2 regions of the Desulfocurvus thunnarius genome follow, and region 1 is predicted to be linked to the other one. Evidence: predicted binding sites of a transcription regulator. Region 1 holds the regulator's gene; the other holds the start of a gene.
The links. Region 1 encodes sigma-54, which starts transcription at its own class of promoters, with help from an activator protein. Its sites were predicted from a motif close to CTGGCACGGNNNNTGCTT; they were not measured.

Region 1 (4,195 bases):
ACGGCCTCGTCCTTGCCGGACAGGGGCCGCAGGGCCTCGTCGAAATGCGGGTTGGGCAGAAAGCGCAGGTCGAAGACCAGGTCCACGTCGGTGGGCATGCCGTGCTTGAAGCCGAAGGACAGGATGTACAGCCGCAGGCCCCAGCGCTTGTCGCGCAGGAAATTCCATTTTTCCTGGAGGGTGCGCCGCAGGTCGTGGATGGAATAGCCCGAGGTGTCCACCACCAGTTCGGCCTGGTCGCGCACGGGGGCGAGCATTTCCCGCTCGCGGTCCATGGCCGCCTCCAGGGACAGGGTGCCCTCCAGCGGATGGGGGCGGCGCGTGGCGGCGTAGCGCCGCAGGAGCACCGCCCGCGAGGACTCCATGAACACGATGCGCGGGCGGATGCCCAGAGTGGCGCATTGCGAAAGGGTTTCGCGCCACTGGACCAGGAAGTCGGACTGGCGCACGTCCATGCCCAGGGTCAGGCCCCGGTGGTGCAGCTCGGTCTGGCTGTCGAACAGGCGCACCACGTCGGGGATGAGCCCGGGAGGCATGCCGTCCACGGCCAGAAAGCCCAGGTCCTCGAACACCTTGAGCGCCGTGGATTTGCCCGCGCCGGACAGCCCCGTGAGGATGACCACCGGGATGTGGCCGCCCGCATCCGGGGCCATGTCCGGCCGGATGCCGCCCGGCGGGGTCTGGGCCTCCTGGGTCATGGCGCCTCCGTCAGCAGGCCCGCAGCAGCCGCAGCAGGCCGTCCGCTCCCGGCGCAGCCAGGAAGGACCGCCGGAAGGCGTCGTCCTTCAGCAGGCGGGAAATGCCCGCCAGCACGCGCAGGTGCTGGCCGACGACCTGCTCGGGCGCCAGGACCAGGAAGAAGATGGTGCAGGGCTTGTGGTCCAGGGCGTCGAACTCGACGCCCTGCTCGCTGCGCCCCACAACGAGGACGATCCTCTCAATGCAGTCCATCTTGCCGTGAGGGATGGCCACGCCGTCCCCGATGCCCGTGGTGCCGAGCTTTTCGCGTTCCTTGAGCACCTTGAGGGCCGTGGCGGCGTCCAGGCCGGGGACATGGTCCCCGGCCGCGGCCACCAGTTCGGCCAGGACGGCGTTCTTGGTCCTGGCCGCGAGGGACGGCAGAATCAGCCCCTCTTCCAGCAGTTCACCAATGATCATGCGTTACATCCCCGGGTCGATGAGGCCGAAGTCTCCGTTCTTGCGGAGGTAGATGACGTTGATACGCTCGGTCTGCGCGTTCTGGAAAACCAGGAACTCGTAGCCCAGGCTCTCCAACTGCATGGCCGCCTCCTCGACGGACATGGGCTTGGGCTCGTAGGCGTCGGCCTCGGTAATGGTCGGCACGCGCTCGCCGCCGCCCTCGGCCTCGGCGAAGGACAGCACGTCCATGCGCACGGTGCCGCGCTGGCGGCGCTTGTCCTTGGCCTTCTCGCGGATCTTGCGCACCTGGGCGTCCATCTTGTCCAGCACCAGGTCGATGGTGCTGTACATGTCCTCGGACTCCTCGAAAGCCGAGAGGTTGTTGTCGTCCCAGGTGAGCACGACGTCCGCCTTCTGGCGGAACTTCTCCACGGACAGGTTGATTTGCAGGTCGGCGTTGTCGGTGCCGGCGTACTTGATCAACTTCTCGAACCGCGCGGTGGCGTACTTCTTGAGATGATCGGAGGGCTCGAAGTTCTTGAAGTTGAAATTGATCTGCATGGATCTCCTCCTGTCTTGGGTGACACGACGACACTGGTCTGGCGGGTTTTCGCCGATTCCAGTGTAGAAGGAAACCGGATCGAAATAAAGGGCTACCCGGCGCGCGATCAAAAAACCTGCTTGCGCTTGGAGGAAGAGCGGATGCCCAGGGCCGTGCGGTACTTGGCCACCGTGCGCCGGGCAATGTTGACCTTCAGGGTGTCCTTCAGGTGGTCGGCGATCTTCTCGTCGGACAGCGGATGGCGGGCATCCTCGCCGCCGATGAGCTGCTTGATGAGCGCCTTGACGGACTCCGAGCCCACCTGGGAGCCGTCGTCCATCTCCAGGGCGCTGTTGAAGAAAAACTTCAACTCGAACACGCCGTGGGGCGTGGCCACGTACTTGTTGGTGGTGATGCGGCTGATGGTCGATTCATGCATCTCGATGTCGTCGGCGATATCCTTGAGAATCAACGGCTTGAGCGCTGTGACCCCCTGGCGGAAAAAGCCGTTCTGGAAGCGCACGATGCTCTCGACCACCTTGTAGAGCGTGCGCTGGCGCTGGAACAGGCTCTTCATCAGCCAGACCGCCGAGCGCATCTTCTCCTGGACGTACTCCTTGTCCTTGGAATTCTTGGCCAACAGGCCGTCCATGTAGAAGGAGTTCAGTTGCAGGCGCGGCAGGCCCTCCTCGTTGAGCACGATGACGAAATCGCCGTCGTACTCGTAAACGTACACGTCGGGGCTGACGTACTGCGGCTCCCCGCCGCCGTAGCTGGCGCCGGGCATGGGGTCCAGGGTCTGGAGCAGGTCCAGGTATTCCTTGAGCTGTTCCAGGGTCAGGCGGAACTTGCGGGCCACGGGCTTGAAGCGGCCCTTCTCCAGGTCCTCCAGATGCTCGCTGACCAGCTCCTTCAAAATGGGGTCGTCGTACCCGAAGACCTCGATCTGCACCAGCAGGCATTCGCGCGGGTCGCGCGCGGCCACGCCCACGGGGTCCAGGCGCTGGATGCGCCGGATCACGTCCTCCACCTGGGCCGTGGCGGCCCCGGCCATGGCGGCGACCTCCTCGCAGGAGGCCTGGAGATAGCCGTGGGAGTCCAGGTTGCCGATGACGACCTCGCTGATGGCCACTTCGGCGGGGCTGAAATCCGAAAGGCAGATCTGCCATTCCAGATGGCTTTCCAGGGAGGGCTTGACCGACAGGCGCGCGTCGTAGGCCATGCCCTCCTCGGGCGTTTCGCTCTCGCGCATCAAAGCCTGGCGCGAGGAACTGGAGAATTCGCCCAGGTAGTTCTCCCAGTCCGCGTTGCGGGCCAGGTCGCGCTCCACGGCCTCGTCGCCCTGGGCGGGGCGCTCGCGCTCGGGCTCGGCGGCGGTCTCGAAGGCGTCCTTGCCGTCGCGGCCGGAAGTATCCTCGAAGGCCTCTTCGCCCTTCTCCTCGAGCAGGGGGTTTTCGAGCAACTCCTGCTGGACCACGTCCAGCAGCTCGAAACGGGAGAGCTGGAGCAGCTTGATGGCCTGCTGCAACTGGGGGGTCATCACCAGTTGCTGCGAAAGCTTCATTTGCTGTCTGAGTTCAAGTCCCATCGTTGCCCGTCGTGTTCAGGTGCTGCGGTGCCGTGTCGATCAGGGGTCCGCCCGTCGCGGCCCGGCCCGCGCGGCAAAAGTCCTCGCCCGGCAGGGCCCGTTCTGCGCGGCTCGGGCAGACCATGCCACAGAGCCCCAGGCCTTGCAACTCAAATGGCAAGGATTTTGTATGCGCGAGGAAGCGCAAGAAGCGCGCCAGATTAGAGACTGAAAGCCTCGCCGAGGTAGACTTGGCGCGCCTGGGGATTCTCGCAAATCTCCAGCGGCGTGCCCGAAAGGATGACCCGGCCCTCGTAGACCAGATAGGCCCGGTCGCAGATGCGCAGGGTCTCGCGGACGTTGTGGTCGGAAATGAGCACGCCGATGCCGCGCTCCTTGAGCCCGCGCACGATGCCCTGGATATCGTCCACCGCGATGGGGTCGATGCCCGCGAAGGGCTCGTCGAGCAGCATGAACTTGGGGTCCAGGATCAGGGCCCGGGCGATTTCCAGGCGGCGGCGCTCGCCGCCGGACAAGTGCATGGCCTTCTGCCCCGCCAGCTTGGCGATGCCCAGTTCGTCCAGCAGGGCGGAGGCCTTGGCGGCCTGCTCGCGGTGCGAAAGCTTCGTGTTTTCCAGGATGATTTCCAGGTTCTCGCGCACGGTCAGCTTGCGGAACACGGAGCTTTCCTGCGGCAGGTAGGACAGGCCCAGGCGCGCGCGCTCGTGCAGGGGCAGCCCCGCAAGTTGGGCGCCGTCCAGGGTCACTTCGCCGCCGTTGGGCTTGATGAGCCCCACGAGCATGTAGAAGGTCGTCGTCTTGCCCGCGCCGTTGGGCCCGAGCAGCCCGACCACCTCGCCCTGGGCCACGTCCAGGGCGATGTCGTGCACGACCTCGCGCTGGCCGTAGCGCTTGCACAGGCCGTCGGCCGCCAGCAGCGCCATTAC
Region 2 (4,195 bases), 680 kb from region 1:
GAGGTTGGCGGGCCCGGCGTCCAGGTCCACCCGGCGCAGGGCCATGGTGATGACCTGGGCGCCCGAGGCCTCGCATACGGCGGGGATCAGCGCGTCGTCGCCGAGCTTGCCGCTGCCGATGAACAGGCGGCTTTGCAGCCGCAGGCCGCCGATTTCCAGGGTGTCGTCCGTTTCCGAAATGCGGGTCATGATTCAGCCTCCGCCCACGAAGGTCAGGATTTCCAGCGAGTCGCCGGGTTCAAGGGCCGTGGCGGCGTAGTCGGCGCCGGGCACGATGGCTCCGTTGCGTTCGACGACCACCACGGCGGGGTCCAGGTCGCAGTCGCGCAGCAGGGCGGCCACGGTGGCCGGGCGGGGCAGGGGCCGGGCCCTGCCGTTGACTGTGAGGGTCATCGGGCAGCCTCCTCGGGCTTGTGCCGGGGAGGCCGGGTTCGCGGGGGGCTTGGCAAACGCGGCGCGCCCGCCGGGAGGGGCGGGCGCGCTACGGGTGTGCAGGCTGCTGTGAACCGGCTTCCCTACGGCAGAATGATCTGCATCAGGTTCGGAGGGTCGGGACGTTCGTCCCCTCTCAGCCCCGTCTCGGGGCTCCCCTAGCGCGTGTTTGGAGCCTATGCCCTCGGGCGGGCGATGTAAAGGGTCAACCGCCCATGAGGGTCACGGCCTCGGTGTCCGTCAGCGGGCGGCCCAGGGCGGCGGAGGCGCTGCGCACGCGGCGGGTGGCCTCGCCCACGGCGGGCCCGGGGATGTCGCGGCCCATGCGGTCCATGGCGGCGGCCACGGCGGCGCGTCCGCTCTTGGCGCCCAGGCGCACCTGGCGCGCCCCTCGGGGGCGCCCACGGCCCCGGGGGGGAAGGGCTCGAACAGGGCCGGGTCGCGCAGCATGCCGTGGGCGTGCAGCCCGCTTTCGCAGGCGAAGATGTCGCGCCCGCAGATGGGCTTGTCGCGCGGGATGGGCACGTCGGCCGCGGAGCTGACCAGCAGGCAGGCCTCGCGCACGGCGCGCAGGTCGTAGCCCGCGCCGCCCCGGCGCAGCACGAGGTAGGAGGCGACCTCTTCCAGGCGGGCCACGCCCGTGCGCTCGCCGATGCCCAGCACGCTCACGTCGGCCCAGCGGGCTCCGGCGCCCAGGGCGGTCAGGGCGTTGGCCGTGGCCATGCCGAAGTCGTCGTGGCAGTGCACGCCCACCTCGCCGGGGAACACCTGGCGGACCATCTCCACCAGCCGGGCGGCGCCCGTGGGGTCGAGCACGCCCACGCTATCGGCCAGGCGCACGCGGTCCACGCCCAGGCGCGCGCAGTGGCGCGCGGCTTCGAGCAGGAAGCCCTCGTCGGCCCGCGAGGCGTCTTCCAGGCCGACGGAAACGTAGGCCATGCCCCGGTTGCGGGCCAGGGGAACGACGTTGCGCATGCAGCGCAGCAGCTCCTCGCGCGTGGTGCCCAGGCGCGAGCCCAGGTGCGCGTCGGACACGGGCACCCCCAGGTTCAGGCGCGCGGCTCCGGCGGCGGCGGCCAACTCCACGTCGGCGGCCTTGAGCCGCGACCAGACGGAAAGCGCCGTGGGGTCGGCCAGGCCGCGCGCCCAGGCGAGCAGGTCGGCCAGCCCGTCCTGCCCGGCCCATCCGGCCTCGATTTCCTCCACCCCGGCCCGGACCAGCAGCTTCACGATTTCCCGCTTGGCGGAGGTGTCGAAATAGACGCCGTAGGTCTGGGCGCCTTCGCGCAGTGTCGTGTCTATGAGCATCGGGTCTCTCCTTGTCTGCGGCCGGTTCCGGTCGGTTCGTTCCCCGACGTATTGCAGGGATGGTGCCAGGAAGGTCTTTGCGATTATCTTTAATTATTGCACCGTGTTGTTTTGGCGTGGAGCCGGGAGTGCCCTACCAAAGCGTAGGAACCTACGCTTTGGTAGGGCCGGGAAGGCTGCTTTTGTAGCCTTTGCGGGCCGGGGGGAGGGGGCCTGGATTTTATTATGAAGCAAACCTGCATATTAGCGCATTCAGTCTGCTCTGGCACGCCCTTTGCCCTAGGCCCCCCAAGACACCAACCCATTCCCCGAGCACTTACAACCTGGGAGGCAGACAATGCGAAAGGTAGCAATCTATGGAAAGGGCGGCATCGGCAAGTCCACCACCACGCAGAACACGGTGGCGGGGCTGGCCGAGATGGGCCGCAAGGTCATGGTCGTCGGCTGCGACCCCAAGGCGGACTCGACCCGCCTGCTGCTGGGCGGCCTGGCCCAGAAATCCGTCCTCGACACCCTGCGCGAGGAAGGCGAGGACGTGGATCTCGCCGATATCCGCAAGCCCGGCTTCGGCGGCACCTGGTGCGTGGAGTCCGGCGGCCCCGAGCCGGGCGTGGGCTGCGCCGGTCGCGGCATCATCACGTCCATCAACATGCTGGAGAACCTGGGCGCCTACGAGGAGTCCGAGGGCCTGGACTACGCCTTCTACGACGTTCTCGGCGACGTTGTGTGCGGCGGCTTCGCCATGCCCATCCGCGACGGCAAGGCCGAGGAGATCTACATCGTGTGCTCCGGCGAGATGATGGCCATGTACGCGGCCAACAACATCTGCAAGGGCATCATGAAGTACGCCCAGTCCGGCGGCGTGCGCCTGGGCGGGCTGATCTGCAACTCGCGCAACGTGGATAACGAGAAGGAGATGATCCAGGAGCTGGCCAAGAAGCTCGGCACCCAGATGATCTACTTCGTGCCGCGCGACAACGACGTGCAGCGCGCCGAAATCAACCGCAAGACCGTCATCGAGTGGGACGGCGCGGTGAGCCAGGCCGACCACTACCGCAACCTGGCCAGGGCCATCGACGGCAACGAGATGTTCGTCGTGCCCAAGCCGCTGGCCATCGAGGAACTGGAGCAGTTGCTCATGGACTTCGGCCTGATGCAGCAGGCCTAGCCCGCTGGCGCACCCCTTCCCCCAACACAAGCAAGAAACCCAGGAGAGAAGCGATATGTCGATGATCATGGTCAGGGCCATTGTCCGGCCCGAGAAGGCGGACGACGTTCTTGCGGCCCTCATGGACGCCGGTTTTCCGGCTGTGACCAAGTACTCCGTCGCCGGGCGCGGCAAGCAGCGCGGCATCAAGATCGGCGAAGTGACCTACGACGAGATTCCCAAGACCATGCTCATCAGCGTGGTCCAGGCCCAGGACAAGGATTTCGTGATCCAGACCATCATGACCGCCGCGCGTTCGGGCAAGAAAGGCGCGTTCGGCGACGGCAAGATCTTCGTTTCCGAGGTCGAGGACGTCTACACCATCAGCTCCGGCGTGAGAGACACCGCCCCGGCGGCGGAAGGGGTGCCCGCATGAAGGAAATCGTCGCCGTCGTGCGCATGAACATGATGAACCAGACCAAGAAGGCCATCACCGCCGCCGGTGTGGACGCCTTCTTCGCCCACGAGGCCCAGGGCCGGGGCCAGGGGTTCGTCAATCCCACACTCGTGGCCGGAGCCAGCAAGGGCTACGAGGAGGCCGCCGCCCTGCTGGGCGAGAAGGGCAAGCTCTACCCCAAGCGCATGATCACCGTGGTGGTCAAGGACGACCTGGTGCCCGGCGTGGTCAGCGCCATCATCGAGGCCAACCGTACCGGCAAGCCCGGTGACGGCAAGATATTCGTCCTGCCCGTGGCCGACGCGGTCCGCGTCCGCACCGGCGAGGTGGGACTGAAGTCCATCATCTAGCAAACACGCGAGGAATTCCCATGGCGACGACCAAGCACATGCCCGCGCCCGCCGAGGTCAAGGAGGAGCTGCTCAAGAAGTATCCTCCCAAGGTGGCCCGCAAGCGCGCCAAGCAGATACTCATCACCGAGGCCCAGCAGGCCGAAACCCCGGAAATCACCGCCAACGTGCGGACCATCCCGGGCATCATCACCATGCGCGGCTGCACCTACGCGGGCTGCAAGGGCGTCATTCTCGGGCCCACCCGCGACATCGTGAACATCACCCACGGGCCCATCGGCTGCGGCTTCTACTCCTGGCTCACCCGCCGCAACCAGACCGACGCCTCGGCCCCCGGCGCCGAGAACTACATGACCTACTGCTTCTCCACCGACATGCAGGACCAGGACATCATCTTCGGCGGGGAAAAGAAGCTCGAAGCGGCCATCCAGGAGGCCTACGAAATCTTCCACCCCAAGGCCATCGCCATCTTCGCCACCTGCCCCGTGGGGCTCATCGGCG

Region 2: the regulator sigma-54 is predicted to act here: its motif matches at 1,792-1,809, upstream of ACZ5KV_RS02280 (LeuA family protein).

The regions. Positions count from the first base shown of each region.
Region 1 is NZ_AP042411.1:3,449,526-3,453,720, reverse strand. It holds gene rapZ (RNase adapter RapZ) at 1-698, opposite strand, end outside; gene ACZ5KV_RS15295 (PTS sugar transporter subunit IIA) at 709-1,158, opposite strand; gene hpf (ribosome hibernation-promoting factor, HPF/YfiA family) at 1,162-1,701, opposite strand; gene rpoN (RNA polymerase factor sigma-54) at 1,809-3,269, opposite strand; gene lptB (LPS export ABC transporter ATP-binding protein) at 3,470-4,192, opposite strand; gene ACZ5KV_RS15275 (LptA/OstA family protein) at 4,192-4,195, opposite strand, start outside.
Region 2 is NZ_AP042411.1:512,306-516,500, reverse strand. It holds gene ACZ5KV_RS02290 (thiazole synthase) at 1-189, opposite strand, end outside; gene thiS (sulfur carrier protein ThiS) at 193-393, opposite strand; TPP riboswitch at 496-602, opposite strand; gene ACZ5KV_RS02280 (LeuA family protein) at 673-1,740, opposite strand; gene nifH (nitrogenase iron protein) at 2,078-2,908, shown strand; gene ACZ5KV_RS02270 (P-II family nitrogen regulator) at 2,970-3,323, shown strand; gene ACZ5KV_RS02265 (P-II family nitrogen regulator) at 3,320-3,694, shown strand; gene nifD (nitrogenase molybdenum-iron protein alpha chain) at 3,715-4,195, shown strand, end outside.